DNA from 3 places in the Ruegeria sp. HKCCD7296 genome. Region 2 is predicted to be linked to each of the others. Evidence: riboswitches for the same ligand, from Rfam matches in the RefSeq annotation. Region 2 holds a riboswitch; each other region holds the start of a gene.
The links. Region 2 has a riboswitch for cobalamin ahead of GS632_RS07505 (DUF1636 domain-containing protein). Riboswitches for the same ligand answer to the same signal wherever they lie in the genome.

Region 1: linked by a shared signal. The riboswitch ahead of GS632_RS17295 (DUF4198 domain-containing protein) and the one ahead of GS632_RS07505 (DUF1636 domain-containing protein) in region 2 are both predicted to bind cobalamin.
Region 3: linked by a shared signal. The riboswitch ahead of GS632_RS00235 (hypothetical protein) and the one ahead of GS632_RS07505 (DUF1636 domain-containing protein) in region 2 are both predicted to bind cobalamin.

What each region holds. Positions count from the first base shown of each region.
Region 1 is NZ_WVRF01000014.1:126,848-136,926, forward strand. It holds gene GS632_RS17285 (ABC transporter substrate-binding protein) at 1-253, opposite strand, end outside; gene GS632_RS17290 (LacI family DNA-binding transcriptional regulator) at 250-1,410, opposite strand; cobalamin riboswitch at 1,671-1,874, shown strand; gene GS632_RS17295 (DUF4198 domain-containing protein) at 2,003-2,788, shown strand; gene cbiM (cobalt transporter CbiM) at 2,794-3,405, shown strand; gene GS632_RS17305 (cobalt ABC transporter permease) at 3,402-3,983, shown strand; gene cbiQ (cobalt ECF transporter T component CbiQ) at 3,983-4,765, shown strand; gene GS632_RS17315 (energy-coupling factor ABC transporter ATP-binding protein) at 4,762-5,418, shown strand; gene GS632_RS22025 (hypothetical protein) at 5,355-5,672, opposite strand; gene GS632_RS17325 (LysR substrate-binding domain-containing protein) at 6,150-7,073, opposite strand; gene GS632_RS17330 (hypothetical protein) at 7,170-8,255, shown strand; gene GS632_RS17335 (carboxymuconolactone decarboxylase family protein) at 8,381-8,959, shown strand; gene GS632_RS17340 (hypothetical protein) at 9,384-9,554, shown strand.
Region 2 is NZ_WVRF01000004.1:51,681-61,759, reverse strand. It holds gene GS632_RS07530 (proton-conducting transporter membrane subunit) at 1-124, opposite strand, end outside; gene GS632_RS07525 (LysR family transcriptional regulator) at 240-1,130, shown strand; gene GS632_RS07520 (iron ABC transporter permease) at 1,133-2,143, opposite strand; gene GS632_RS07515 (ABC transporter substrate-binding protein) at 2,145-3,095, opposite strand; gene GS632_RS07510 (ABC transporter ATP-binding protein) at 3,108-3,884, opposite strand; gene GS632_RS07505 (DUF1636 domain-containing protein) at 3,881-4,237, opposite strand; cobalamin riboswitch at 4,476-4,674, opposite strand; gene GS632_RS07500 (D-lyxose/D-mannose family sugar isomerase) at 4,774-5,439, opposite strand; gene GS632_RS07495 (carbohydrate kinase) at 5,455-6,381, opposite strand; gene GS632_RS22090 (ROK family protein) at 6,421-7,401, opposite strand; partial or broken gene GS632_RS22085 (GH1 family beta-glucosidase) at 7,447-8,748, opposite strand; gene GS632_RS07485 (LacI family DNA-binding transcriptional regulator) at 8,755-9,786, opposite strand; gene GS632_RS07480 (ABC transporter substrate-binding protein) at 10,005-10,079, shown strand, end outside.
Region 3 is NZ_WVRF01000001.1:45,686-55,764, reverse strand. It holds gene GS632_RS00250 (TauD/TfdA family dioxygenase) at 1-272, opposite strand, end outside; gene GS632_RS00245 (DNA polymerase III subunit gamma/tau) at 360-2,123, opposite strand; gene GS632_RS00240 (protein-tyrosine phosphatase family protein) at 2,296-2,796, shown strand; gene GS632_RS00235 (hypothetical protein) at 2,799-3,206, opposite strand; cobalamin riboswitch at 3,297-3,519, opposite strand; gene GS632_RS00230 (hypothetical protein) at 3,652-4,509, shown strand; gene rsgA (ribosome small subunit-dependent GTPase A) at 4,546-5,574, opposite strand; RNA gene ffs (signal recognition particle sRNA small type) at 5,733-5,831, opposite strand; gene GS632_RS00215 (bifunctional 2',3'-cyclic-nucleotide 2'-phosphodiesterase/3'-nucleotidase) at 5,871-7,724, opposite strand; gene nudC (NAD(+) diphosphatase) at 7,923-8,906, shown strand; gene GS632_RS00205 (SRPBCC family protein) at 8,944-9,411, shown strand; gene GS632_RS00200 (prephenate dehydratase) at 9,567-10,079, opposite strand, start outside.

The DNA of each region.
Region 1 (10,079 bases), on a different contig from region 2:
CTGGCAAGTCACCTGCGGCAAAAGCTGCTGTCGCGCGGGTGCCCAAATCTGTTTCTGTGACAGGGATCACCTCAACGGTCGTGCCGGTCTGCGCCTTGAACTGGTCGGCCATTTCCTGTTGTTTCGCCAGACGCTCGGGCTGCTCTTCGGTCGTCCAGAAACGGATCGTGTCCGCCTGTACCGACATTGCCGTCAGCGCCATTGCCAACGAAGAGCCGAGCATCAGCTTGGCTGCTTTTGGTGTAAGTTTCATGGTCGGTTTCCTCCCCGATTGTCTTCCATGGATCGTTTGATTTTTTTCGCCAACTCGTTCGAGGTCAGCAGCGGCGGTCCGTCAGAGTCGCGTTCAATCAGCACCGCCTGACTGAGTTCGCGCAAAGTTGCGGGTTCTTCTCCTCGGGTCTGACGTATCAGCATCGTAGCAAGGCGTTCACCTGCCCGTTTAGAGTCGACGCTGAACGTCGTTAGCCCGGGGCTGGCGTATTGGCATTCCGGGACCCCGTCATATCCAAGAACCGAGACATCGCGCCCGATCTCAAGGCCAAATTCTGCGCAGACAGAGTAGCTTCCCAGTGCCGCTTGGTCTGTCGCAAATACAATCGCGGTCGGCGGGACAGGAAGACGCAATAAAGCGCGCGCTTCAGCGGCCCCTTCTTCGCGGGTGCGGGCCCCTTCGCGTATCAATTCGGGATCAACTGGCAATCCTGCGTCCCTAAGCCCGTCGACATAGCCATCCCGACGCAGGTGGCTGTAGTTGAACTTTGGATCACTGCCGACAAACCCGATACGGCTGTGACCAAAACGGGCCAGACGTTCGACCGCGTCGCTCATGGCTGTTTCGCCGGAAATATCAAACCACGACGTATCGTCCTGAAACCCGACCTGACCATAGCCAGTCCGCCCATAAAGGATGAACGGCACCTGCAAGTCCTTCAGGTATCCAACGCGCGCATCATCGACTTCGGCTCGCGGCAGTATAAATCCGTCGGCCTTACGTTCTTCAACCAAACGGCCCAGCATGTTCAGCATGTCCTGTTTCGACTTCGCGGTCGAAATTGTCATCGTCCAGTCAGACGCACTGGCAGCTTCACAAGCCCCTGCCAGAAAGTCTTGGAAAAACGGATTGTGCCGATCCGGTTCTTCACTGTTGATGACCATTGCAATGGCACGCACGCGCCCCGTTCGGATGGCCTGAGCGTGGCTGAGCGGGCGATACCCCATCTTGCGCGCCGTCACCTCAACCCGCTTTCGCGTTGATTCTGAGATGTCGGAATACCCATTCAATGCCCGCGACACCGTGCTTTTCGAAAGGCCGAGTTGATCGGCCAGTTCATCAAGCTTCACCCGTCCAGTCGCCGAGGCGCGCCGGGATCGGATTTGTCGCTGTCGCGTGTTGAGATTCGCTGTCATTCCATCATTTTGCGTTTCCGAAACCGGTTTCGGCAATGGAAAAGTCCAATTTTTGTGCGTATTGTAAATTTCTGGTTTCACAAGCCGGGATACTTATGCTTCGGCATCAAATCTGAGGTCACCGCACTGATTGTCAGACAGTGACACTGATCACCTCTATGCACCGAGCCGCAACTACACGGCAGAAACACCTTATTGAAATTCGGTATTGCCCTAAGCGATGCCGCAAACGAGAGTTGACCGTGTACAAGTTTTTCTGCCATCAACGCGCCATGTTCGGTTCCGGGGACTCACCCGGAGGCAATAGGGAATGCAGTGCGGCTTTTTCTTCGCCAATTCTGCAACTGCCCCCGCAACTGTAAGCGGCGAGCGCGGCTGATCGTGCCACTGGGATATGCCCGGGAAGGCCAGCCAAGCGTTTTGACCCGCAAGTCAGGAGACCTGCCGAACATGCGCCCTCGGAATGGGCGTTGATCGTCGGCGACGGGGTGTGCGCCGAAACTGTTTGCTTATTTGAGCAAATGGTTTCGCATTCCCCAATGTCAAAAACCAATGCGTGCCGGGGAAGGCGCGACGTGAGAAGGACTTGTTTGTGAAACACTTTTTGTTGGCGGCAACAGCTGCCATTGCATTGCCTGCGATGGCTCAGGCTCATTTCCTGCTGGAATACACCGAAGATACCATGATTGATCGTCCTGGTGACGTTCCGGTCAAGTTGGTCTTCTGGCATCCGTTTGAAGCCGGGCACGTGATGACCCTGGAAAAGCCAGAAGAATTTTATGTGATCCACAACGGCGAAAAGACCGATTTGTTGGGTACGTTGGAAGAAACCACGTTCGAAGGCCCCGAGAACACGGCCAAGGCCTTTTTGGGCTCGGTTCCAGTGAAACGTTCTGGCGATTACGTCGTGGTAACGGTACCTGCGCCTTATTACGAGGAATCTGAGGATATCTATATCCAGCAGGTCACCAAGGCATATCTGAACCGAAACGAGCTGCCCACCGACTGGGACCAGCCGCAAGGTTTGGCTACCGAAATACTGCCGCTGAACAAGCCCTATAACATCATCGCTGGCTCGACCTTCACGGGACGTGTATTGAGCGAGGGCAACCCAGTGGCTGGCGTAGAGATTGAAATCGAATACATGGCCGCGGAACCCGACTTGGCCGGAAACGGCGCAAAAAACGCAACTGCTTCCCCACTGCCAGGCGGCGCACTGGTCGCAATTTCGGACGAAAACGGCTATTTCACCTTTGGCGTGCCAAAAGCAGGCTACTGGGGTTTCGCAGCGTTGGGTTCGGGCCCGAAGACTGAACATGAAGGCAAAGAACTAAGTCAGGACGCTGTGATCTGGATCCGCGCCTGGGATCTGGAGTAACCCATATGCATATTGTGGACGGAGCCCTTTCGAACCCTGTTGTGATTGGCGGCGCAATCGCGGCAGCAGGCGGGATCGCCATGGGGCTGAAATCGCTGGACCTGGATCGCATTCCCACTGCAGGGGTGTTGTCAGCCAGCTTTTTTGTCGCCTCACTGATCCATGTTCCGATCGGCCCGTCCTCTGTGCATTTGATCCTGAACGGTCTGGCCGGGCTTTTGCTCGGCTGGGCGGCCTTTCCGGCGCTTTTTGTTGGCTTGCTGCTTCAGGCTGTGTTCTTCGGCTTTGGAGGACTGACAGTGCTTGGGATCAACACAGTCAACATCGCCCTTCCGGCGGTGCTTACATGGATAATCTTCGGTCGTCTGATCGCCAAGGGCACGCCTGTTCAAGGAGCAGTTTGGGGCGGCATAGGCGGCGCTTTCTCAATCGCAGCTACGACGGCTTTTGTCGCAGTATCGCTGGCGCTGTCGGGCGACGAATTCCTGCCGGCTGCGAAGCTTGTGTTATTTGCTCACGTCCCTGTCATGGCCGTCGAAGCGGTTCTGACCGGGTTCGCCATTTTACTGGCTCGTCAGGTTAAACCAGAACTCTTTTATAAAGGCGCATCGGCATGAGGCAACTGCTCGTTGTTATTGCGTTGTCACTGATGCCGCTTCCTGCGCTGGCCCACAAAGTTATCGCAGGGGTCTTTCCTGCAGGCGATGCAATCGAAGGCGAATTGGGCTTTTCAAACGGCGATATGGCGCAAAACCAAAAAGTCATCGTGTACGGGCCCGATGGTGCTGAGTTGGGACGAACACTGACCGATACAGATGGTTTCTTCCTTTACACCCCGACCAACCCGGTAGAACACACGTTCAAAGCAGACTTGGGCGCGGGGCATGTGGCAGAAGTCACCATGCCTGCTGCCGATGTCGCGGCGATAATGGGTGTTGAAGCTGACGTGGTCGAAACTGCCGCAATGATTGCCCCTAAGGAAGGTGGGACGCAGGTGACTGTCGCATCATTGACGAACGAAGAACGCGCCGCAATTGCTCAGGCGGTCCGAGACGAAACCCGCCCGCTGCGACGCGAGATTGCCTCCTATCGTGAACACAATGATCTGCAAACGATCCTGGGTGGCATCGGTTACATCATTGGTTTGTTCGGAATCGGCTTTTACATCGCCGCACGCAAGAAGATGACCTCCTGATGGCCCACGCCCTGGAACCCCAGGCCAAGACATTGGCCGAGACTGGTACGGGTGCATCCTTTTGGGTGATCCAAGGCTTGGATCCTCGGATGCGGATCGTGGTGGCGAGTGTTTTTTCCATTGTCACGGTCTCGCTCAGCACCATTCCAGGGCTGATTGCGGCATTGGCTGTTTCTATCGGAGTGCTGCTGATGTCTCGCCTGCCCATTCGCCGAACGCTCAAACGTATGGCGATGATGGACAGCTTTATCATCTTCATGTTGGTACTTTTGCCATTTACCACGCCCGGGGATGCGATGTTCAACTTGTTTGGGTTTCCGGCCAGTTGGCAAGGCCTTTGGAAAGCCACTGAGATTGCGCTGACAGCTAACGCCGTCATATTGTCCCTGATGGTTCTGGTTGGAACGATGGAACCGGTTACGCTTGGCCACGCGTTGCATAAACTGCGCTGTCCCGAAGCACTCGTCCACCTTCTGATGTTTACCATTCGCTACATCGAAGTTTTACGCGTGGAATATATGCGCCTGCGCGCGGCGATGAAGGTCCGTGGGTTTCGACCGGGCACTAATTGGCACACGTATCGCAGCTTTGGCTATCTGGTTGGCATGATGTTGGTCCGCGCCATCGAACGGTCCGAGCGAATCTTAGCAGCGATGAAATGCCGAGGGTTCTCTGGACGGCTTCTCTTGCTGCAGGAATTTAACCTGACCCTGCGCGACTACGTGTTTGCGGCGACTCTATGCATAGTGTGCATTGGGCTTCTTTGTCTGGATTTCGCATGACGATCCTCAAGCTGGAAGACATTCATTTCGCCTATCCCGGTCAAGCACCCGTACTGGACGGCGCCTCGCTTACGCTTGAACCAGGGCAACGCCTGTCGATTGCAGGACCTAACGGAGCAGGGAAATCCACCCTGTTTGGAATTGCGCTTGGTTTGCAAAAGCCAACCTCGGGTAGTGTGATCGCCCTTGGAAAAGATCGGCGCACCGAGGCCGATTTTCACGAGGTTCGCCGCGAGATCGGACTGGTGTTTCAAGACCCTGACGATCAGCTGTTTTGCCCCACTGTGGCAGAAGACATCGCGTTTGGGCCTCTCAATCTAGGGCGCAACAAGGACGACGCTCTCGCCATCGTCGACAGAGTTCTCTCTGATCTAGACTTGATGCACTTGCGTGATCGCATAACACATAAATTGTCGGGGGGCGAAAAGCGTCTTGTGACCCTTGCCACCGTATTGGCGATGGAACCCCGGGCACTGTTATTGGACGAACCAACAAATGCGCTCGATATCCAGAACGAAGCCCGCCTGCTGGAGATACTACAGGGTTTGCCACAGGCCATTTTACTGGTCAGCCATGCGCCATCCTTCCGTCAGGCATTGGCCCCGGACACGCTTGAATTGAGAAACGGTAGACTTGTCGCCGCGGGATTTTGAACTGCTGCGCTTTGCCGACGATTGGTCAACACATCGGCCCCCTGCCCCTCATCAGGCGAAACGGTATACGGAAAAGGCCGGTAAGCCCGCGCAGTGGTGCCCATGGATGTCGTTTCAGCTTCGATAGCGCTGTCCAGTGCTTTGCGGAACAGTTTTGCGCCCTTATCCAGACCAAGATCAATATAGGGTGTCTTGGCGTGCTTAATACCCAGATGCACCTGCTCCAACACCCCTTTGTCTTCGAGAAACGCCATCCGCATGCGTCATTCATGAACTTTAAAACCTCTGCGTTATCGGGGTCTGTGTTTCGGTGCTGAAACCAAAAGTACCGGGTTCGGTCCTCGTCAAACGGCGTCATGAAATTGTACGAGATATTGACTTAGATCTTGTCGAATGGGGGTTGCCATAGCCACCGGTTCCAACAGGCGCGTAAACGGATCTGTTCAGCGCGATAGCAGGCAGGCACATCTCGTAATGCTGAAGCCGGTCGCAATCGCTCGGAAACGACACCGGGGTGCCATCTTCCTGCCGGAAGAAAACGATGTTCTTAGCCAGAAACGTTTCGGCCTTCAGCACGCGCCCGATATTTTTTCTCAAGGCCACAACTTACCAGCAATTTCTCAGAAACATCGATTGCCCGCCAATCCATCATTTGGCTTGCTAAAGTATGGGCGCCCAAACGCCGCCATGCCATGTCAGAGTAGTAATGGGTTGTATAAGCCTGACTAATTTCAAACTGAAGCCGGCGGAGGGATGTCAGGTTGCGCAGCAACCTCGGAATGAATCCAGCTCAAGAATTCGGCAACCTTTTCGCTACCCTTGGTTTCGTGCGGTCGGACCAGCCAATAAGACAACGGCGATTGGGTCATTTCCGCAAAGGGTCGGACCAAACGCCCGTCTGCCATCATGTCAATGACCAAAGGCTCGCGCCCCAGTGCCACACCTAATCCTTCAATCGCCGCCTGAACAACCATGTTTGACTGCCCCAGTCGCCGTGTCCGCAGCGCGGCTGGCAAGGTCAGGCCACAGCGCCGCGCCCAGAATTCCCATGTGGGGCTCGCCGCTCTGTGATGTAGATTCTCGTCCACCAACATCGTATGACGTGCGAGGTCATCGACCTTGCGAAGGTCCGGCAACAACGACGGCGCGCAAACCGGAAACAGCTGCTCTGTCATAAGTAAATCGACCTGACAGCCCGGAAAATCGCCCAAGCCATAGCGAATTCCGATATCCGCATCCGCACCGGAAAACGGGAATTGTCCGGTATCGGTTGCTATCGATATCGACAGGTTCGGGTGGGCCATGTCAAAGCGTAAAAGTCGTGGAAACAACCAGTTGAACGCAAAACCCGGCAGACATGAGATAACGATTGTCCGATCCGAGCGTGTTTTATCCCTGAGTTGTGCGCATACATCCGAGATGCGCCCCAGTCCTTCCGAGATCGCAAGGGCCAACAACTCTCCTTCACGGGTTGGGCGCGACTGACGTGCGCCCCGCACCAAAAGCTCGCGCCCCAACCATTCCTCAAGGCTGCGCACATGCTGACTGACAGCGCTCTGGCTGACGCCCAATTCGGTAGCAGCGGGTGAAAACCCCGAATGTCGGACGACGGCCTCGAACGCTCTTAGTGCGGAATAGGGCAAGTTCAAGATCATATTAGTAACTCTAATGTCACTCATTAATACTTTCAAATAGATTGGCTGCAAGCCCCTGGCGTAACCTTGACCAATTCGATCCTATGGGAGACGCGAATGTCGGACATCACGCCGGAACGTGGCGCGCAAAACCTGTTGGCAAACTGTGCCCATGCAACGGCCGGAGACCGGCTGCTGATCGTCTACGAACCGCCAGAGTACGGGTATTTCGACGCGGACAGTGTCGAAATCGTCTCGCGTGTTGCCAAGTCCATGGGCCTGTCCGTCGAAACGGTTGATGTGGGGTTCAACCCTGACACTCCGCATCTGCCTGTGGACTTGCTTAAAAGGTTCGAAACCGCCGATGTTATCCTGTTTCTGGCCCGCCTCGGAGATCAGCTACGGTTTTCGCAAATGCCCAAGGGCAAAAAGATCATCGTCAGCTTTGCCCTCAGCCGCGAACAATTCGGGTCGGGGTTTTCGAACGGGCACCACGACGCCTTCATGGAACTCAAGGCCGAGATCAACTCTGTACTAAATACCGCGCAGGAAGTGCGTTTCACGTGCCCCCTTGGCACGGATGTGCGGGGGCGGCCTGAAATGAACCTGGACCCTTCGGGTGATACCTCCATCCTGCGCTTCCCGATGTCGGTTTTCACGCCTGTCCCTGCACACAGCTTCTCTGGCCAAGTGGCCCTGACCTTCCTGACAGGGACCGGATCAAAATACTATGAAGGTTACACTACCGAATTCACTCATCCCGTTCTTGCGCGCCTAGATCAAGGCCGCCTGACCGGGTTCGAGGGGCATCCTTCAGATGTAGCGCGGGCAGAGACTCATTATGATCGGGTGGCCGAACAGTTCGAAATTGACCGGAACTTTGTGCATTCCTGGCATGCTGGCATTCATCCCGGATGCGGCTACCCCTGGGACATGCGTGAGAACTATGAACGGTGGGGCGGGGCGGCATTCGGCAATCCGCGCATCTTGCATTTCCACACATGTGGTGCTTACGCTCCCGGTGAAATCAGCTGGAACGTGATCGACCCGACCATTGTCATCGACGGCACAACCTATTGGCAGAGCGGGCGTTTTTACGCCGATCGTCTGCCGCGCGGTTCAGAGATACTAAGCCGGTATCCTTGCGCCGCAGGGCTATTTGCCCATCCCGACACAGATATCGGGTTGCGCAAAACAGGTTAATCATACTGACACTAATGCGCGCGCTCTACATTGGTTCACCAAGATACGGAATTCGCCAAACAAACGTGGCGTGAAACCAACGATCGCTCAAAACCTGGGCTATGAATACAAGGAAGGAACCAAATTTGTCTGCCTGGATCAGGATGATATCTGATGAAGAGGCCGAAGCGCCGCTTAAGGCCGTTCTGGACCTTGCGCGAACTCCGCATGGAACGGTGGACAACGTTATGCGCGTGCATTCCCTGCGCCCCAATACCATGAAAGGGCATGTGGTTTTGTATCGCGCCTGCTTGCACGATGACAGCAACACGATCCCAATGTGGTTTCAGGAAGTGGTCAGTTCTTATGTTTCGACGTTGAACACATGCCCGTATTCCTACGCAAATCACTGGGCCAACGCGCGGCATCTGATCGGGGATGACGCGCGGGCGGACAAGATCGAGGCCGCGCTCAAGGCGCAACGACCGCAGGATGCGTTCGACGGCGAACATCTAGAGGCCTTGATCTACGCCGAAAAGCTCACTGTGTCGCCTGGCACTATGGTTGAATCCGACGTCACCGCACTGAGACACGCAGGTTGGGACGACGGCGAGATTCTCGAAATCAACCAGATCGTCGGCTATTTCAATTATGCCAATCGATTGCTCAACGGATTGGGCGTCACAACGGATGGCGATGTCGTAGGGTACTATGCCGGCGAATGACCTGAGCGCGACGCGTGCTGGTTTCATTGTCAATCGACAACCATCCTGATTTCGCCGAAGACCTTGAGTGAGGCGCTCTTGGTTCAACCTTTTACGCCACGGAAACTGGCAAACGCTCAGAGAAGAAGACTTCAGTTTTCACGCGTTTTGCCAATGGCGGGATTAGCCAGCCAGACCAAAGCGCATACGCTCGGTTTGATCTGGCCAACTTGCTCTGATGTCCTCGCTCCAAGCCAATGGAAGAAACGCACCTCAGGATAATTGTCGTCCTTGGCGATCAGCTGACCCCCCAAGATCGCCGCGCTGCGTCGGGGCATCGCCGCGCGTGATACCGTTCTTGTTTGCCGCAACACGGGACAACGCGCTGGAGCACTTTGTGCAGACGGCCTTACCGCATTTCGGTGACTGTCAGGACGCGATTTAGATGGGTGAACCGTTTCATTATTATTCGGTCCTAGCTCAGTATCTGAACGCCGGGCTGCTGTATCCACTGGAAATCTGCCGACGGGTTAAACGCGCCTATTATGACGGTCATGCCCCGCTGAACGCGGTCGAAGCCTCCAATGTCATTAGCTTGAGTCAGTTTGCCGACTGAGGATTGCTGGGATCGAAACCCTATGCGGCCAGCAGCAATTACATCAACAAAATGTCGGATAATAGCGACACGTGCCGATATGATGTAAAGCAAAAAACCGACCCGAAAGCTAGCCCGTTCAATCCGCTGTATTGGGATTTTTCGTTGCACAACGTAGAAAAACTGCGCGGCAATCCTCGCCTCAGCCAAGCCTAACGAACGTGGGACCGGATGAGCCAAAAGAAAAAATCAGGGCTATCTTGAAAGCGCGGCGAGGGTGTTGGACAACCTATGGCTCATCGGTGGGCGTACCACAGCAGCGCGACAACTATGGCTAAAATCAACGAAAGAGGCGGCAGCAGAAAACCTCGGAAAAGGTGTGCCATTGGTCAAAACTGCTGTCCAAATTCTTGACGTAAATGTCCAACAGGAAACGCCGCGACAGGGCAGTAATAATACAGCTTGTTGAAAACGGCCAAGTCATCGGGACAGCTACCCTTGATCCGGCCACAGCACCTATCGCCCGTACCGCTAGATCGCTGGAAA
Region 2 (10,079 bases):
CCAGGGCCGCCCATTCTGCGACTTTCGGCAAATTGCCCGGACGCATCCCCGGATGTCGGCTGCAGTAATATGCAGATCCCAACAAGATCATTGGACTTAGGAGGGGTAGAAGCAGGTAACTCATGCGTGTGTCCCTTGACGTTCGATACTGACTCGACTTGTTCCGTTCGACATATTTCGCAGTGCAACATAAGAAAAATACATTGTTTGATGTGTTTCGTTCATATAAATAGAACGATATGCCGCTCAACTATCATCACCTGCGCTACTTCTGGGCCGTCGCTCATGACGGGAACTTGACCCGCACGGCGCAGCGTTTGAATCTTTCTCAATCGGCCTTGTCGGTGCAGATAAAAGAACTGGAAGACCGGCTTGGTCATCCGCTGTTTGAACGCCGGGGCCGCAAGCTGCATCTCACCGAAGCCGGACATATCGCTCTGGACCACGCCGATGCGATTTTTGCGACAGGTCAGGAACTTGTGGCAACCTTGCAGGACGCGGGGAATACGCGGCAAGCTCTTAGGGTTGGGGCACAGTCCACCCTTTCTCGCAACTTTCAGATTCGTTTTTTGCGGCCCATTTTGGCGCGCGCAGACGTCGAGGTTATTTTAAGGTCCGGTAGCCCAAGCGAGTTGCTGGAGGGGCTCGAAACGCTGAATTTCGACCTGGTCTTGATGAACCACGAACCCGCAAGCGACAGTTTGACCAGCTTTGTCACTCATCATTTGGCCGAACAACCGGTGAGCATCGTCGGAACCCCCGATCGTCTGAAACCGACACGTTCAATACGGGATCTATTGGAAGAACAACCCTTCATCCTGCCCACAACGAACAACAGTGTCCGCACGGCTTTTGATGCCATGGCCAGCCGCATGTCGGTGCGCCCTCAGGTGGCAGCCGAGGTGGACGACATGGCGATGATGCGGCTGCTTGCACGGGAGGATATCGGGCTGGCTCTGGTGGCTCCGATCGTTGTTCAGGATGAGTTGATTTCGGGTCGTCTGGTCGAGGCGCAAGAGCACCCGAAAATCAAGGAAAACTTCCACGCGATCACGTTCAAACGCCGGTTCCCGAACCCTTTGGTGCAAGAGCTCTTGTCGCATGGATCGGACACGCAGGACGGTGTCTGAGGTCAGTCACCACGCGCGGATTTGAACAGGTACAGGAAAACAAAAAGAGACCCGATAGACGTTGTCACGATACCCACGGGCAGTTCCTGTGGGGCCAAGAGCAGGCGGGACAGAATATCCGACAGCGTCAGCAGAATCGCCCCTACGATGGCCGAGGTAATCAGCAGGTTTCGGTGCAGCGTACCAGCAATGCCGCGCGCAATATGAGGCACCATCAGCCCAACAAATCCGATGACACCAGCCACGGACACAAAACTGGCCGTAGCCAACGCAGCCACAAAGAACATTCGGAATCGAAGACCCTGGACGGGAATTCCCAGTGACGACGCAGTGAAATCTCCGGTCAAAAGGGCATCCAGCCAGCGACTGCGATAAAGCGCGTAGCTTAGGATCAGGGCAAGCCCGGTCAGGACCAGTGGAAAGGTCTGCCATCGGGCAAGACCCAATCCGCCCAGCATCCAGAAGATAACCGAATGCGCCGCACGACTGTCGCCGGAAAAAATCAAATAATTTGTAATCGCGGAAAACAGGAAAGACACAGCCAAACCGGCCAGGATCAGCTTTTCCGGCGCACTTGTGCGCAAACCCTGAACCAGAGCCAGAACAATGCCAGAGGCTATTAGCCCCCCGCAAAACGCCGCCAAAGGCAGGGTCCAGACCCCCAGCACATCGCCAGTGACCGTTATGACAAGAACGGCCCCAGCCGCCGCCCCCGAGGACAGGCCAAAAAGGAACGGATCGGCCAGATCGTTGCGCGTGGTTGTTTGCAAAACCACGCCAACTACGCCCAGCCCTGCGCCGATCACAGCGGCGAACAAGGCTCGGGGGAGGCGAAGGTCGAAAACGATCCGATGCACCGGGGACATTTCACCTTCTGTCAGGCCGGTCCCCAAGCCAATGGCGGTAAAGACCTCGGCCATTGGGATCGAGGTTGTGCCATAGATCGTAGACAGCAGCAAAAGGGCGGTCAGAATGACCGCCCCCAGCAAGATCGATCGGCCCAAATGGACCATGTCAGTTGGTCTCCGGATGCATCGCATTGGCCATCTTTTCAATGGCTTCAATATTTGCCGGTCCGGGTGTCAATTCCTCGTAACGCAGGCCGATCCAGCGCGCGTTCTTGACTGCATCGGTTTGTGACATGACAGGATGATCTTTCAGAAACTGGAAGGTATCTTCTGCACCATTTCCTGTTTGATAGTCCAGTAGCACCAGGAATTCCGGGTTTGCGGCTGCCACGGTTTCCCAAGAGGTGCGACCCCAGCTGGTATCCATGTCATGTGTGACGTTTACACCCCCCGCAGCGGCAATCATGGCGTCCGGGATGGCGAATTTACCTGCGGTAAAAGGCGCATCTGCCGGCCCGTCCAGCAGGAAAACACGAGGTTTATCCAGATCGGCGGTTTTTGCCTCAAGGGCATCCAACTGGACTTTCCAGCCCAAGACAAGGTCTTCCGCCTTAGCCTCGACACCCATCACCTGGCCCAAACGCAGGACGTCGTCAAACAGCAGATCCATGCTGGCTTCGGGGCGGTCTTTGTTCAGGTGCACGCAGCTTTCGGTCAAGACCATGGTCTTGATGCCAAAGGGTTCCAGCGTGTCTGGGGTCACTTCGCCACCTGGCTGCATTCCGTAATACCAACCAGCGAAAAACATATCGGGTTCGACAGAGACAAGGTTTTCAACTGTAGGATATTTCGGAGCCAACTCGGGGATGTCGCCGCGCTGTGCATCAAAATCCGGGCTGGTCTTGTACCAGCCTGTGATGCCGGTCAGGCCGACGATCTTGTCTTGCAGACCCAAAGCAAACGCCATGTCAGTCATGTTCATGTCGTGAACAACGAGCCGTTCTGGCGTTGTTTCAAAAACCAGTGGCTCGCCGCAATTGTCCACTGTAATGGCATCCGCGGCTGCGCCGCTTGCCAGGCCAGTGAACACAGCCACAGGCCAGAGTTTCTGCATCATTGTAAGCTCCTGTTATGATGACAGTTTACGTTTTCGAATATCCAGAGCAGGGATCATGCGGCCCTCATGCTGGAAACACAGATAATCCACTCCAAACGTGTCGCGGACACGATCCGTTGTCAGAACATCGTTGACAGGGCCAAACCCTGTCAGACGTGTTGATTTCATTAACGCCACATGAGTGGCAAATTCCGGGATCATGACCAGATCGTGGACGATCATGACAACCGTCACGCCCAATTCAGCGACCAAAGACAACATGTGCCCCTTGGCATCCGGGTCTAGGTGATTGGTCGGCTCGTCCAGAAACAACAGAGACGGGTTTTGAGCCAGCGCACGTGCGATATGCGCCCGTTGCCTCTCACCCCCCGATAGCTGACCCATAGGTTTGCGGGAAAGGTGCATTAAACCCGTTGTTTCCAAAACCCGGTCAAGATCTTCCCTGTGCTCAGACGCGGACTTGTCAGCCTTGATCGGAATTTGGCCAAGTGCAACATAGTCGTGCAATCGCAACCGACTATCCGGCATTTCCTGTTGGCCAACCACAGCGATCGTCCGCGCGCGTTCATGGGCCGACAAGGTGCGCAGGCTTTGACCTTTTATCTGCACATCACCCAGCGCAATACGTTCGATTCCGCAAAGCAGCTTGAGCAGCGTAGTCTTCCCAGCCCCATTCGGTCCCGCAATCGCCAGAATTGATCCTTCTTCCAAGCCAAAGGACACATCCTGAAGCAGCACATCACCGTTCAAGGCATAATATTCTAGGTTTTCGACAGCCAGGAAACTCATGACGGCCTCTGCGATGGCAAGGCAGGCATGCGCGACAAGGTTTTGGTGAACAGTGTTAGCGGGCGGTCAGTTGCGTTTGTCCAACCATCGGAACTGAGCTGATATTGCCCGGCGAATTCCACCACTGCATCCAGATCCTGTTCCGAAACGATGTCACCAAACAAATACTGCGCCTTGCCCGGTGCCTGAAAACCGACGGTGGTTGGCCGGTCGCAGCCCGCCATGCACGCGACCTCCCGGATTGCAAACCCTTCGGGCAGTTTTCGCGCCAATGCGCCACTCACTTGATCGGTGGACATCGCGCCTGTGCATGTCGTGCATACAAGTAGGAAATGATCTGCAGTTTTCGTCATTGTGCGCACCGGTTACCGCTGATCAAACTACAATACAATGTTATAACATTACTATTTTGAGAATCGCGATCTTTTCGCGAGGCCACAGCACAATAGGTATTGGGGTTGAGGATAAAGCTATCAGTCACCTGTTGCATTGTCCGCTCTGCTTGAAACCAAGCGCGGACAGAAGGTGCCAAAAATGGAAACACGCGAAAACCGTGCCATCAAAGCCTCCTTCCAGGACGCCCCGCCCCGGGTTGGTTAAACATCGGATGGCAGGTCTCCTGACTTGCGGGTCAAAGCTTGGCCCACCTTCCCAACCCTTTCGGGGTCAGTGGCGCAGTGGCGTCGCTCTCCGCTTACAGTTGCGGGGGCAGTCACGGACTTGGCGCAATACAGCGCCGCACCGTATTCCCATTTTCATCCCTTTCGGAACCATCCAACTCAGCTAGGCTGGCGGTGCTGGACTTGTCAAGAAGGAGAAGCAGTCGAGCCGATCCAAAACATCTGGGCGCGGCTCACATTCACGTTGGCCGGTTCTAGCCTGGTTGATATCAATAGTCGGAAACCAACAAGAAGTCCGGCGCAGCGTCTTCTTCGATCTGTGAAAACCGAGGGATGGAATCTTCGAAGACATTATCCGTACGGTCATCATTCACAGTCGAAACCTCTCCAATAAGGCAATCGCCGTGTTCTGCCCAGAATGCGTGCCAGACACCCGGCATAAGGGTCACGCTTTGCCCCGGTTTCAGCCGCAAATGCTCACCTGGTTGCAACGTAACAGGGCAGGCATCGCTGGGTACCGTCACTGGCGTGTTCCGGTCGATGCCCCCGTCAGGGTCAGATGCGTAAATCTCCAGCACCAGATCACCCCCGCCGCGATTGATGATGTCCTCGGCCTTTACGATGTGACGATGCATCGGAGACAGTTGTTTATCTTTCGAGATCAGCAATTTTTCCGCATACAACATCCCGCGACCTGATTTCAGATCATTCACCTCACCATTGCGCAGAGTGAAGAGGAACAGGCCGAGTTCGTCAAACCGACCCTGAGCGTAATCGGTGATGTCCCAGCCCAGCCCCCGACTGCGGATCGTTTCAGCTACAGGACTTCGCATCTGATCGGGCGACCAATCGGCAAAAGGTGGTAACACGGCTCCAAAGGATTGTATGAAAGCCTGCGCTTCGGACTTGATGCGGTTAATTTCGGATCGTTTCATTGGTTTTTCCAAGAATTAAAGCTCATGCGCCCAGGGCGGCTCGGCCCCGGCACGGGATACGGTTACAGCGGCGACTTCGGCTCCCAGTTCCATGGCCGCGCGCAACGCTTCTGGGGTCAGGTTTCGCACGCCTTGTTTGGTCAGTTTCTCAGCACGGCTGAGTGCGGTGAGCACACCAGCATTGAACGTATCGCCGGCACCGATCGTGTCTACGACCTGCACCTGTTTCACCGGCACCGAAACCTTTGATCCATCTGCCAGATACCCATGTGCGCCATCACCGCCCCGGGTCACTATCAGGGCCGTTGGCCCGGCCTGCAACAACAACGCGGCTTTCGCCGACTCGGGCTCGGTACCGGGAATGATCCAGTCCAGATCCTCGTCGGAAACTTTGACGATATCGGATTGCGCGATCATGTGGTTCAGGCGTGTTCGAAACCGGGCCTGATCCTCGATGAAACCCGGACGGATGTTCGGATCCAGCATCACCGCACGTTCGCCACCATGACGCTTCAACAATGACGCGTAGGCATCCGCGCAGGGCTCACACGCCACACTAATACCCCCTAGATACAAAGCAGAGACTGCTGGAAGCTGATCTGGCATATCTTCCGGCGTCAACATACGCCCAGCCGTGTTTTCATCGACAAAGCTGTAGGTTGCGTGCCCATCTTGAAGTTGAACAAAGGCAAGTGTGCTGGGGCGATCCGAGACGATCACATGCGATGTATCAACGTGACTGGCGTTTAATGCGGTGATCAACTGCTGGCCGAACATGTCCGTTGAAATGCCCGTCAGCATCCCCACAGATACGCCTAGACGCCCCATGGCGACTGCTGTATTCAGGATCGCCCCGCCGGTATGCGGAACAAAGCCGTGCGCACCGAAAACTGTCGGCTCGGCGATCATATCAATCAGGGCTTCCCCGCAACACAAGATCATTCGACAGTCCTTTCCTGGAGTTCTTGTGGGGCACGTCGCTTAACGCTTGAGGGCGTTCTTGCAAAAGTTGTTTGCACCAATGATGCCAAATTCGGCTTGTTCTGAGACGTACAGGTTCAATGACTTTCGCAACTCACTAAAACGTCCACCGCCGTTGAACGCATCCTTAAAGTCCTGATCAAAGAGCCAACGGTTTTTCTCGGCGACGCCGCCCACAAGAAACACCCCACCGGCAGGCATCAGAGTAACTGCCATGTCGCCCATAAGTGCGCCCAGATGCGTGGTGAACATCTGCGCTGTTTTGACTGCGATGGGGTCCGAGGCATCGCGGGCTTCGGCCAAAATCTCTTTGGCAGATCGCAATGAAGGCTGTGCGTTTCCAGCCGCCAATCCAACGGCTTGATACAGGATGGGCAAGCCCGTTCCGCTGAGGAACATTTCCGCTTCCAGAGCCAGGCTGTTCCCGAAAAAGCATTCAGGTGCAATTCGGCGGGCTGCTTCAAAGATCTCTACCTCGTCGCGGTGACGCGGATACAGTCCCACGTGGCCGCCTTCGCCGGAAACCGTGTGATAATGCCCTTCAGAAAACAACAAAGCTCCGACACCAAGCCCAGTGCCGGGGCCAACCACCAAACGCGTGCCCACAGGCGGTTTCGCCTGACCTTGCAAAACCGAAACTTCGTTCTGTTTGACGTCAGCAACTGACCAAGCTGCCGCTGTGAAGTCATTAATAACAAAAGTATGCTCCGCCCCGGTCGCCTGCGCCAGTTCAACCTCGGACAAGTCCAGATTAGCGTTTGTAAGACGGATGACTCCGTTTCTTACAGGACCAGCCCCAGCAGCAACGACCGCCTGAGGATTTGTGCCAACCTCATCTCGCAGAGAGTGAAATGCGTTCAGCAGATCGTCCAATGTGCCCGTAGGGTGCTTGCGCAGGTCCGTTAGCTCGCCATTTGTCACAACGCCAAGACGGGTGTTTGTTCCGCCAATGTCTGCAACCAAATTCCAGTGTTCATGCACAGAACCAGATGGTTGCGCTAACGGAAGAGAGACGTTCTGCCCCTCTGAAAGGGCGGATTTCAGCGCCGCGAACGACGCTTTGGGCGTTCTTTCCAGAGTTTCAAATTCCACGTCCACCAGTCCAAACCTTTTCTCGTACCCGAAGGCCCATTCGTAATTGTCCAGCAGAGACCAGACAAAATAGCCTTTAACCGGAACACCTTGTGCCAAAGCGTCCAGCACGGCTGCAAGGTGTGTATCAAGATATTCGATACGGTCCTCATCCCGCACGCGCTCTGCGCTCGCCATTCCGTTTTCGGTGATATAGATTGGTAGCCCGCCCGTATAGTCCTTCTGTGCTCGAATAAGAAATCGGGTCAGGGCGGAAGGGTCAATTTCCCACCCCATCTGCGTTTTTGGCAGTGGTCCGGGAACATCGGTCAAACTGGGCCACGCGGTATCGCTCGGGGCAATCAACTTTCGGGTGTAGTAGTTCAACCCGCACCAATCGACCTGAGTCCCAATCGTTTCAAAATCGTCCTGCCAACCAGATGGCAAGTGTGGCTCAAGCCCATCCAACACCAGTTTGGGGTACTGTTTCTTGAAGACGCCACCAAGAAAGAACCGATTGTAAATCGCATCATACCGGTCCGCAGCAAGCCGCGCCTCGACGCTGTCATCGGCCGGGTCTGCCCATTCGAGGTTGAACACCGCGCCCAGATTGCTCATCCCAAGACTACGCATGGCCTGAATGGCGCGACCATGCGCCAGCAAAACGTGATGCATCGCGCGGGCCGTTGCGCGGATGTCGCGCAGGCCCGGGGCGTGATGACCTTCGAAATGGCTTAGCCAGCTGACACACCATGGCTCGTTGATCGGTGCGGCACTGTACATCCTGTCCCCGATGCGGCCCATGATGACCTCGGTGAAGTCTGCAAACCATCCTGCAATGTCGCGATTGCGCCACCCCCCCTGGTCCGCCAGGGCCGAGGGCAGCTCCCAATGATACAAGGTTACGCAGGGCCGTATTCCGCGTTCCAGCAACGCGTCGGCAAGTCGATCATAGTAATCCAAACCGGCCTGATTTACCTGCCCGCGACCTTCCGGCATCACCCGCGCCCAACTGGTTGAGAACCGATAGCAGTCAAACCCCGCCTCGCGCACCAGATCGAAATCCTGTTCGAACCGGTTCAAATGATCACAGGCGAGATCGCCATTTTCTCCACGAACCACGTTTCCAGGTGAGGCCGCAAACGTATCCCAGTGTGTTTGCCCGGCACCACCCTGTGCATGCCCTTCGATCTGATAAGCTGAGGTTGCGACCCCGAAAAGGAAGTCTTTTGGGAAGTCAGAGCGAGTGTATTTCATTCTTTGTTACGTCCTGTTGGGCACAGGGCCAGTTGAGCGTCCGACAACCAGTTCAGCCTCCAGCAATTTGGATTTGGCCGCATCATCGGGGAACTTGATCCGTTCAATTAACATCTCTGCCGCCATTTCCCCGGCGTGACGGACGGATGATCGGGTTGCAGTGAAAATAGGAACGTCTTGACCGTTCTTCAGATAAGACAAGTCGTCGTCATGCGCTATGACCGAAACATCGCGCCCCATCTTCAAGCCCGCTTCATCCAAGGCACGCCTTACTCCTATGGCGGAAATCATCGAGGACGCCAATATGGCGGTTGGCGGATTCTCAAGCTGCAACATACCTCGCGATTCGTGATGGCCATACACTTCCGTCATCTCTGCGCTGCGCATCAGTTCGGGATCGGCGGCAAGGCCAGCTTGCTTGAGCGCTTCCAGATACCCGGCGCGTCGGCGCTGTGCGAAATCCATATCTTCCAGGCCATTGATCAAGGCGATCCGGCGATGACCCAAATCAATCAAAAACCGCGTCGCCCGTAGAAACGAGCTTTTGTTGTTCACGTCGATCCAGTCGTAAGGCGTATCTACGCCAGTCGAACGCCCATGCACGATGAACGGCACGCCCATGCGTTTCAGAACAGCGATCCGAGGCTCATTTACTTTCGGCCCCTGCAGGACAACGCCATCGACCGCACCCCGCTGAAAAAGACTGCGATAGGCTTCTTCGATCGAAGTGTCGTCGGCGTTGGTAAACATCAAGTCGTAGCCATATTCCGCATATTTCCGCGCGGCACCGGCAACAAAGTCGCCAAAGATGGGGTTCACCATTTCATGCTGCGACGAACTGGGGATCACATGACCGATGACCATGGATCGCCCTGTCGCCAGCCCTTTCGCCCGGCTGTTGGGGCGATATCCATGTTTTTGCGCGGCGGCTTGCACACGTACACGCGTTCCTTCACTGACCTCCGGATATCCGTTCAGCGCGCGGCTCACCGTTGTTTGCGAAAGGCCCAGGATTTCCGAGAGCTGCTTCAGGTTCATTTTGCTATTCAAAGCGCCTTCAATTATCTGCAACATTTGTTGTGTGGCCAATTTGAGCGCCCGTCAACTTGTTTTACCGTTATAGCCAAATTTATTAATATTTTCAGCATAAGGCAGCAAATGATTGACAGAATGAAAGTGTTAGCGGATAACACGTCGCATCCAAAGCGCTTTGAAAGTGAGTCTTTAAGCGCGTGAAAATTCGGGAGGAGGATTAGATGAAACACTCGCTTTATGCAGGTGCGGCGATGTTCGCCCTGATGGCTGGGTCGGTTCAGGCGGAGGGTGAGTTG
Region 3 (10,079 bases), on a different contig from region 2:
CGCAGCCCATCCTTGGTTTTGTTTGTCAGTTCGGGAAGCTGAAACTCAACATCGCGACCCGCTGCCATGGCTTCACGGTTTTCCAATGGCCCAAAAAGTTCGGCAAGGCGAATGTGGTCCGCATCAGATATCGATTGGGCCGGAAACAAAAGCACAGAGCGGGTTTCGAATGCGCGCCGGATTTCCGGAAAGTAACGCTGTTTGGTAACGTCGCGCAAATCCAGGTCGTGAACGACCAATCCGAAACGTGGGTGCAGTGGTGATGTTCGCATGAAATCCCTCCCTGACATCATGGAAGGGTGTACCTGTTTGAAGGGTCGATCTGCTTCGTTTGCGACACGGGATCGAGCGCTTTCGGGTCAGTCTTCTTCGAACGGGTCCCACTCATCTTCAACTTCAGGAAGCGCTTCGGTCTCGACCTGGGCGGCGCGTTGTTCCGGCGTCTCGATCTTTGTGATCTTTGCCTTGGGGAATTGCGCCAGCACCGCCTGAACCAGAGGATGCTTTTCAGCTTCGGCCTTCAAGGCCAGCTCGGCCTCATCTCGCACTTCGGCAATTGTCGGAGCATCCCCGTTCGAGACGATCGAGACAGCCCATCTGTTGCCTGTCCAGCGTTGCAGGGCAGAGCCCAGCCGGGGCGCAAGGTCTGTCGGTGCCTGCGTGGCTGGGGTGAACTCGATCCGACCGGGCTGATAAGACACAAGTCGCACGCCGTTTTCCACTTCAACCAGAAGCTTCACGTCGCGGTTGGCGCGGATCAGTTCGACCACGTGCTCAAAGGTCGGGTACCGGGCCAGGGCCGTCTGAGCATCCTGTGCCAATGCGGCAACCGGCGCGCCGCTTGAACCACGTGGGGCCGAGGCGTATGTGGATGCGGGGGTGGCGCTGGCCTGCGCGGGTGTTGCACCCTGCCGAGACATCAAGGTGCCGCCGCTGGGTCCACCTGCCGGAGGCGGCGGGGCGTCCTGCAGCCGTTTGACCAGTTCTTCAGGGCTGGGCAGATCCGCCACATGAGTCAGGCGGATAACGGCCATCTCAGCGGCCATCATGGCATTGGGCGCGGCCGAGACTTCTTCGAGCGCTTTCAGCAACATCTGCCACATCCGGGTCAGAACGCGCATCGGCAGGGCCTCTGCCAGGTGCTGTCCACGGCTCCGTTCGTCCGGAGAAACGGTTGGGTCTTCGGCGGCGTCTGGCGTGATCTTCACGACGGACACCCAATGTGTGATCTCAGCCAGATCGCGCAAGACAGCCAATGGGTCAGCACCTTCTGCGTATTGGCCGCTGAGTTCCGTCAGTGCGCCTGCGGCGTCGCCCCGCAGGATCATGTCCATCAGGTCCAGAACGCGGCCACGGTCCGCAAGGCCCAGCATTGCGCGAACCTGTTCGGCAGTGGTTTCACCCGCCCCGTGCGATATCGCCTGATCCAGCAGCGAGGTTGCATCCCTTGCAGACCCTTCCGCGGCGCGCGTGATCAGCGCCAGCGCATCTTCTGCGATCTCAGCGCCTTCCGCTGACGCGATCTTTTGCAGAAGGCCGATCATATCCTCGGGTTCGATCCGGCGCAGGTCAAAGCGCTGACAGCGCGACAGAACTGTGACCGGCACCTTGCGGATTTCAGTGGTTGCAAAGATGAACTTCACATGCTCGGGCGGTTCCTCAAGCGTCTTGAGCAGCGCGTTGAAAGCGCTGGTCGAAAGCATGTGGACCTCATCGATGATGTATATCTTGTAACGCGCGCTGGCGGCGCGATAGCGGACACTGTCGATAATCTCGCGAATATCGTTCACGCCAGTTCGGCTGGCGGCGTCCATCTCCATCACATCGACGTGGCGGCCTTCCATGATAGCTGCGCAGTGTTCGCATTGGCCGCAAGGTTCGGTCGTCGGGCCGCCATTGCCGTCGGGCCCGATACAGTTCATACCCTTGGCGATGATCCGTGCGGTGGTGGTTTTACCGGTTCCGCGAATGCCGGTCATGATGAAAGCCTGCGCAATCCGGTCCGCTTCGAACGCGTTTTTCAGGGTGCGCACCATGGCATCCTGACCCACCAGATCGGCAAAGGTTTCCGGGCGATATTTGCGGGCGAGAACCTGATAGGCGGGGCTGGGCGTGTCGGTCATGTTTTCTCGGTCGGATTCGGTGCTTCGGCTCAGCGTAGTGGTCGCTGCCTTCCGCGTCCACTGCGAGGCGCGATGATTTTTGATTTAGATTCTGACCGGATTCGCACTAAGCTGGTCCAACAAAATTTATGGTGCATTTTCGTTAAGAGTTCTTGGTGGAGGACACTGGTTTATGTCGCAACTGGTTATCTATGCCCTGCAAGTCGCGGGGGGTACACTTGCCCTGACATCGATGCCCGGACGGGGCGGGGATTATGAAAGGGATCTGGATACGATTGCCGCATGGAAGCCGGGGCTGGTTGTTTCAATGACAACGGACGTCGAGATGCTCCAAAACGGGGCGCAGGAATTCGGCAGCGATATCCAAAGCCGCGCCAGCCGGTGGGTGCATCTGCCGATCGAAGACTTTGGCGCCCCTACGCCTGCAGTTGAAGAGGCGTGGCCCTCGATCAGCGCGGCCGCCCGGCATGCTTTGACGGGTGGAGGGCGGGTACTGGTGCATTGTCGGGGCGGCTGCGGCAGGTCGGGAATGGTTGTTCTGCGGCTGATGGTCGAATGCGGCGAACAGCCAGACAAAGCCCTGGAGCGTTTGCGGGCGCTGCGTCCTTGTGCCGTGGAAACAGACGCCCAATTGGCCTGGGCAGCACAGAATTTTCAGGCTCAAGTCGTATAGTCTTAGGCCGAAATCTGTTCAGGCGCGTGCACGGGTTTGCGAGGCCGCAGCTTTGCAACGTCGATCATCGCGCAGGGTGGGTCTGTAATGATGCCGGATGGCAAGGTGCTGAACGTGTTTCCAAAGATCAGATCGGCGTAAGCGTTCAGGTCCTGCGGCTCTGCTTCAGGCTGTGTATCGCAAAAGATGCGAATTCTGTCTGATTGCGCTCGGAAAGTTGCGTGGCATCCTTGCGTGCAATGTGACAATTCACTGCCACCTTCGAACTCGAACCCGTCGCTTGTGGCGGCTGTGGCCTGCTTCATCGCCTCGGAAATTGAGCGTGCCAGCCGCGCCAGGGCAGGGCAGGTTTTGCCCGTCCGCTGACACACCGTTGCACTGTATTCATGCGTCTTCGTCTTCCAGATCATCCTGCGCCCTCCGCGCGTGGTGGGCAGGAGAGTTGGGTCAGGTGGGACGGCAACGTGCTGTCAGGACCTGCCCGGACACCCCGCCCGAGTTTCGGTTTCAGTTCCGATGGCAGGTCTCCTGACTTGCGGGTCATGGCTTTGCCGACCTTCCCAGCCTTTGGGGCCAGTGGTGTTTTGGCATCGCTCACCGCTTACAGTTGCGGGGGCAGTCGCGGATTTGGTTTGCGCCCGGATGACCAGACTGAACCGCACCGTGTTCCCTTTTCATCCCGACCCCTTGTGGGGGACAGGAACCATCACACAATCGCTAGCGTCTGATCCGGTTCCGAGTCAAGCTGATCTTTTACCCCGACGTGTGGTCATGCTGGATGGGGGGAACGTTCCTCTTTAGTGTTTAAAAAATTGAAGCCAAGCAATTCAGTTTTTCAGTGCAGGGTCAGGGATCATGTTGGACGCAGAGCAGACGGTGTCGGCTGAAGATTTCCTTTTCCCATCCGGGTCCACGACCCTTGCAGCACGGTTGTACCGACCGCTGTCAGAGCCTGAAACCGTGGTTGTGCTGAATAGTGCAACGGGTGTGCCGCGCGACTATTATCGCCACTTCGCGCATTGGCTTGCGGCAGAGCGAGGCATGGCATGTCTGACCTATGACTACCGGGATTTCGGGCATTCTCTGACCGGTCGCATGAAAGATGCGCGTGCGACAATGGCGGATTGGGCCTTGATCGATATGCCAGCGGCGCGGGCGGAAATGCGCAGGCGTTATCCCGATGCGCAGCAATGGACCATTGGTCATTCCGTTGGTGCGATGCTGGGGCCTGTTCAGCCCGACATCGACCAAATCGATCGGATGATTTGCGTGTGTTCGGGGCTCGTAACCCTCAGTGATCACCCATGGCCTTACCGTGGATTGGCCGGTGTTTTCTGGTATGGACACGCACCGGTACTGGTCAAAGCACTTGGCTATCTGCCGGGAAAGGCGATCGGGTTTGGTGCGGATTTGCCGGCCTCAGTCTACTGGCAATGGCGCAAATGGTGCACGGCTCCTTTGAATTATGTACCTGAAATCGGACAAAACCTTCCTGAGGCGCGTTGGGACGGCTCCGGTAGACCCGTGGATTTGTTCACTTTCGAGGACGACCAGATGGTCCCGCCCGAAGCTGTCTGGCGGCTTGCCGACCTTTATGGCGCCGAGGCTAAGCGGCACCTGCTTAGGTCTGATGACTTCGGATTGTCAGAGATTGGCCATATCGGAGCTTTTGCTCGGCGTAATGCGGCAGTTTGGCCGAGCCTGATCGCGTGATCAGGCTCGACTTTTGAATTACCGAGCACCTTTCGCTTAGCGCCCTTTATGCAGTTTTCGATCCTTCATGACACCCCGCACCATCTTACCGAACGCTTTGTCCCGTGCCCGGGATTGGGCGACGGTTTCCGAGTTGCGCTGATCTTCGCGCCGAAGCTTTCGCCATCGATCCAAGCGGGCAGGGTCAAGCACGCCTTGTTTGATCGCCCGCTGTACGGCACAGCCTGGTTCGGATTCGTGCTGACAATCTGAAAAACGGCAGTTCAGGCCAAGTTCGGTGAGGTCCGAGAACACCTCGTCGATACCGTCCTGAGCTTCAAGCAGACGCAATGCGCGCATTCCAGGCGTATCAATCAGCCAGCCGCCGTTGCGCATCCGATGTAACGCGCGCGCCGTGGTTGTGTGCCGACCGCGAGCGTCGTTCTCGCGAATACCTGATGTCGCCAGATCCTGATCGGTCAAGCCGTTGGACAATGTTGTCTTGCCAACACCTGACGACCCAACCAGTGCTCCGGTCTGGCCTTTGGGGCACCAGGATAAGACCTTTTCCATTTCCGTTAGGTCCAGCGCGTTGATCGCCAGAACTGTCAGAAACGGGTCCAGAGCCTGCACCTGTTCCGAGAAACGATTGGGGTCATCCGATTGGTCAGCCTTTGTCAGGACAACAACCGGGTAACATCCTGCCTGATGTGCAAGTGCCAGATAACGCTCTAGCCGGGGCAGGTTGAAATCAGCGTTGCACGAACTGACGATGAACAGCACATCGACATTGGCAGCGATCAGTTGCGTCGCAGCGCCTGTACCGGCGGCGCGTCGGTGTAACAGGCTGCGCCGGTCGAGTAGATGTTGCACGCGATTGTCGTCGTCCGTGAGAACCCAGTCTCCGACGGCATAGCTGCCGGTCGATTGATCAAGGGTCAGCAATGGAGTTTCGCCCTGCGGGTTCAGCCCGATCAGGCGGTCCCTATGAACGGAAGCGATGCGAAAAGGCGTGCACGAAGGATGAGCCGCGTGTTGCGCGGCAAAGTGAGAGGACCATCCAAGGTCCGAAAGTGAAGAATTCATTGGTCTGCCTGTTGTCAGAAACAGCAATCCCAACGGATGGCGATCGCGCATCCCCGGGTCATGTGTTCAGGCAGTCAGCAAGTAGTGTGAGATCAGAACCGCGCTGCCCGAAGGGTTTTTGTTACAATCATAAAGCCCTCCTGTGGCTAAGGTTCATGAAGTGAGAGGTTGGACATCGACCCAAGCGGGGCTCGTTGTGGCTGCTTCCTTCCGGACCTGACCAGGTTGGCGAGGCGCTCGCCCGCGCCAACCTCTCGAGTCTGGATATAGGGAAGGTGTGGGCAAAAGACAACCCGTCAGAATGTCAGGCGAATACGTTCGAACCCATTGGAATCTGATTCCAGCAGTCTGGCTTTGAACGGGCGCAATTCGTTAATGTGTTTTAACGCACCCGGACCGGTTCGAAGCACGGATTGTGTACCTGTTTGGGGTGCCAGCACAAAAGGATAAGGTTGCTGCGCGATTGGATCAGGCGGAAGGCGATCGGACAGGTAATCCCGCACCAAATCCTTGATGTCCAGCGACGGCAGATTGATGCGTTGGGCCGTGGAAGCGGCGGGGAAATGCCCACCACCGCTGACGCGGTAATTGTTGCTGGCCAGCACTAATCTCTGTTCAGGAAGAACCGGCTGGCCTGCGTATTTCAGGTCGCGAATCCGTCTGTTAGCAGGATCGATCATGCGCCCCTCGGCGTTGAAGCGCGCTGGTTGCGACGGATCAATTTTATAGGTCAGGCCAAAGATGACGTCGAAATTGTACCCGGCGCGTTCGGGGTTGATCAGATCCGTTTCGACATCACAGGCAAGCTGGTTGAACATGCTTGCCGACATTTCAAGCCAGTCCAGCACATCTGCGCCGCTGATCTGGATGGCACGCAATTCGTTGGGAAACGGATACAGATCCGCAACATGACGCAGGCATATTTCTCCTGCCGGAACATCCGTAAAGTGCCTGGGGCCTGCGCGGCCGCCGCTTTTACCGGGAGCCACGACTGACAAAAGCGGTAATTCGCCCGGGGCGGATCCATGCAGGAAAGGACGCAGAGCTGCAGCCTGTGCCGCGGCAACCAGGGCCAGCCCGCGATCTGGTGCGCAGAAGCTGAAATAGCTGTGCATGGTGTCAGCCACGTGCGCCACAGGTTTGGCCACTGCGCGACGGGTTTGACGATGGGCATTGGCAACAAGGCGCACCAAGTCATCGTCTTCATCGACCTCAGCGCCATTTTCACAGACAGGGTGCAGTTCAACGTGGCAATCCGTAACGCTGAACCCGGCATCTGGCCGAGGTGTAACAACCAGATCGATTACGCCAAGATACGACCCCGCGGAACCGGCCATGACAACCGGTGTTTCATGTATCAACCCTTTTTCCTGATCGAGATACGAGGCGTCGCCGTGGCCGCCGCCTGGAAAGGTCAAGTGAGTGTGCCCGGCGACAATTGCGTCGATTCCATCTATAGCTGCCAGGGGGATGACGGCGTTTTCCATGCCTTCAGAAGCATCCGCCGGACCCAGGCCTGAATGGGCCAACATCACTATCAGATCACACCCTTGATTGCGCAGAAGCCCAGTCAGGTCGCGCGCGGTTGAGAAGATACCGCTGGCTGTTACCTCTCCGTTCAGGTGATGTTCTTCCCAGCGGACGGTCTGGGGGGGAAGACCAGAAATAAGGCCGATGCGAATGGGTGTCTCGGTGCCGTTCACAGATACGGTTCGGTCCAGGATTGCATGGCTATGCCAGATCTGATTGCCGCCCGAGCGAAGCAAGTTGCTGCACAAAACCGGGCATGGCGCTTGTGCGAGGATGTCGTCCAAGGTTGACAGCCCAAAGCCGAAATCATGGTTTCCAAGGCCGATGGCGTCGTAACCAAGCGCCGCGAACGCCTGCATCATCGGATGCGGTGTGTCGTTACGGACAGCCCATTCGCCCAGAGGTGTACCCTGAATAGAATCTCCGTTGTCCACCAAAAGGACCAACGTGTCATGGGCTTGTTGACGGGCGTTTCGGATCAGGCTGGCGGTGCGCGTTAACCCAAGCGTCGGGTCCTGGGTGTCCGTGTAATAGTCAAAACCTGTCAGGTGCATATGCAGGTCAGTCGTTGCCAGAATGCGAACACGCCCGTAGTTTTTCGCGGGGCGTACCTGCTTCAATGGGTTTTGCTTCACTTTGGATAGTCTGCTTTTGAAAAGGGTTATTGATTAAATAGCATAGAGCGTAACTTAAATGATTTTTCCGAGGCCGCCATGCGGCTTTTCGACGGCGGCGATGTGTAGCGCAAAGGATTGAATTGCCATTGCAACGCAGGCTGTGACATGACAGCCCTGTGCCCCGAACCAAAAGGAAACCCAATGAAACACGCAGAGCAGGTGACGTTTGGCGGCTCGGGTCTGGATCGGGCGGCCCATATTCGCGGGAGCGCTGAACTTCTGGCAGAAGCGACAAACAACCCGGCCGCGCAATGCATGATGGTGTGGCGCGGCAAAGTTCTGGTTGAAGGTGACGGGCTGGATCAGCTTGCTTTGCTGCCTATGACGCATTCGTTGGTCAGTGACGGCCCCGAAGGCGTAGTTGAGGCCCCGGTTTTTTTGGGTTTGACCGCCGAAGATGCGCCTTTGTTTGCCTTGGATATCTCGGCCTGGACGGCCGAAGGTCTGGACCTGACCGGACTAGGGGAGTTCGTAGACAAATCTGAGCAGCAGCACCCGGATTTGCCGGATGGGTATGTTTTTGCCGAGTTGCGCCGGATCATGACGCGATTGTCAGCGCGGGATGCGGAACTGGCCGCGATGGCTAAGGCAGTGATCGGCTGGCACGAAACGCATCGATTTTGCGCGCGTTGCGGTGCAGCCAGTGAGATGTCGCAAGGCGGTTGGCAACGCAGTTGTCCATCATGTGGCGGGCAACACTTCCCACGTACCGACCCTGTTGTGATCATGTTGATCACATATGGGGAGAATGTGCTGATGGGGCGGTCTCCGGGTTGGCCCGAGGGGATGTTTTCGTTGCTGGCCGGCTTTGTCGAGCCCGGAGAAACCTTGGAAGCTGCCGTACGCCGCGAGGTAATGGAAGAGGCGGGCGTGCCGGTCGGGGAAGTATCCTATCTGTCCAGCCAGCCCTGGCCATTCCCGGCTTCGTTGATGTTCGGCTGCGCGGGTGAGGCACTATCGTGTGACATCGCTATTGATCCCGTCGAGATCGAAGAGGCGATGTGGGTGAGCAAATCCGAGATGATGCAGGCCTTTGCCGGGGACCATCCAACTCTGTTGCCCGCTCGCAAAGGTGCAATCGCACATTTTCTTCTTGAGAACTGGCTTGCGGATACGCTGGACTGACGAAATATTGGCGCGGCCATAAACATCGAAGGGTATCATGCAGTTTTCAGCCCGTGAGGATATCGAAGCCCCAATCAACGCGGTATTCGACATGGTGTCGGATTTCGAGCGGTTCGAACGCATGGCCATGCGCCGGGGGATCGACGTAAGGCGCTCAGATGCCGAGGCGATCTTTGCTGCGGGAACTGAATGGCAGACAGAGTTCAAGCTGCGCGGCAAGTTGCGCCAGATGTCGGTGATCATGGCGGGCTACGACCGGCATTCGCAAATGCGTTTCGAGGCCAACAGCAAGGGCATGACCGGCCTGACAAGTGTGGATTTTCTGGCCCTGTCACCGCGCAGAACGCGCCTGAGCCTCGAGATGTCACTGGCGGCCAAAACCTTGCCTGCACGCCTGTTGTTGCAATCTGTAAAGTTGGGCCAATCCCGGTTTCGCAAACAGCTGCAATCCCGGCTGAGTGAATTTGCACGCGAGTTGGAGCAGCGCCATCTGCATGGCGCATAACAAAACGCTGTTGCGCTGTTACATTGTGCGATTGAGCAAAAGAGGCAGGTTGTCGAGTTGAACGGCCACAAGCGCTAGCGTGATGATCGCTTGCAAGGAGGCTGGGCGCAGCAACCTGCGCCAATCCAAATTTGCCCAATCGAAGGAATTGTTACCTATCCGCGCGGTTGCGCGGCTGGGTAAACGCCCAGTATTTCAACGTTGGTCGTGAAATGCTCTAACTCGTCCATGGCCAGTTGTACATTCCGGTCGTCGGGATGCCCGACGATATCTGCATAGAACTGTGTCGCGGTGAAGGATCCGTCGACCATATAGCTTTCCAGCTTGGTCATGTTGATCCCGTTGGTAGCAAAGCCGCCCATCGCCTTGTAAAGCGCCGCCGGGATATTGCGGACCTGAAACACAAAGCTGGTGATCATGCCATGTTCGCCGCGACGTGTCAGATCGAACTGGCGGGACATCACAAGGAAACGGGTCGTGTTGTCGTCACTGTCCTCGATGTGGCGGGCCAGCACATTCAGGTTGTAGATCTCACCAGCCAATTCGCTGGCCAGCGCTGCAGAGTGGAGGTCGCCCACCTCAGCCACTTCGCGTGCCGCGCGGGCGTTGTCGGGGCTGACACGCCCGCGAATGTCGTGCTTTTTCAGGAACCCCGCGCATTGCGGCAG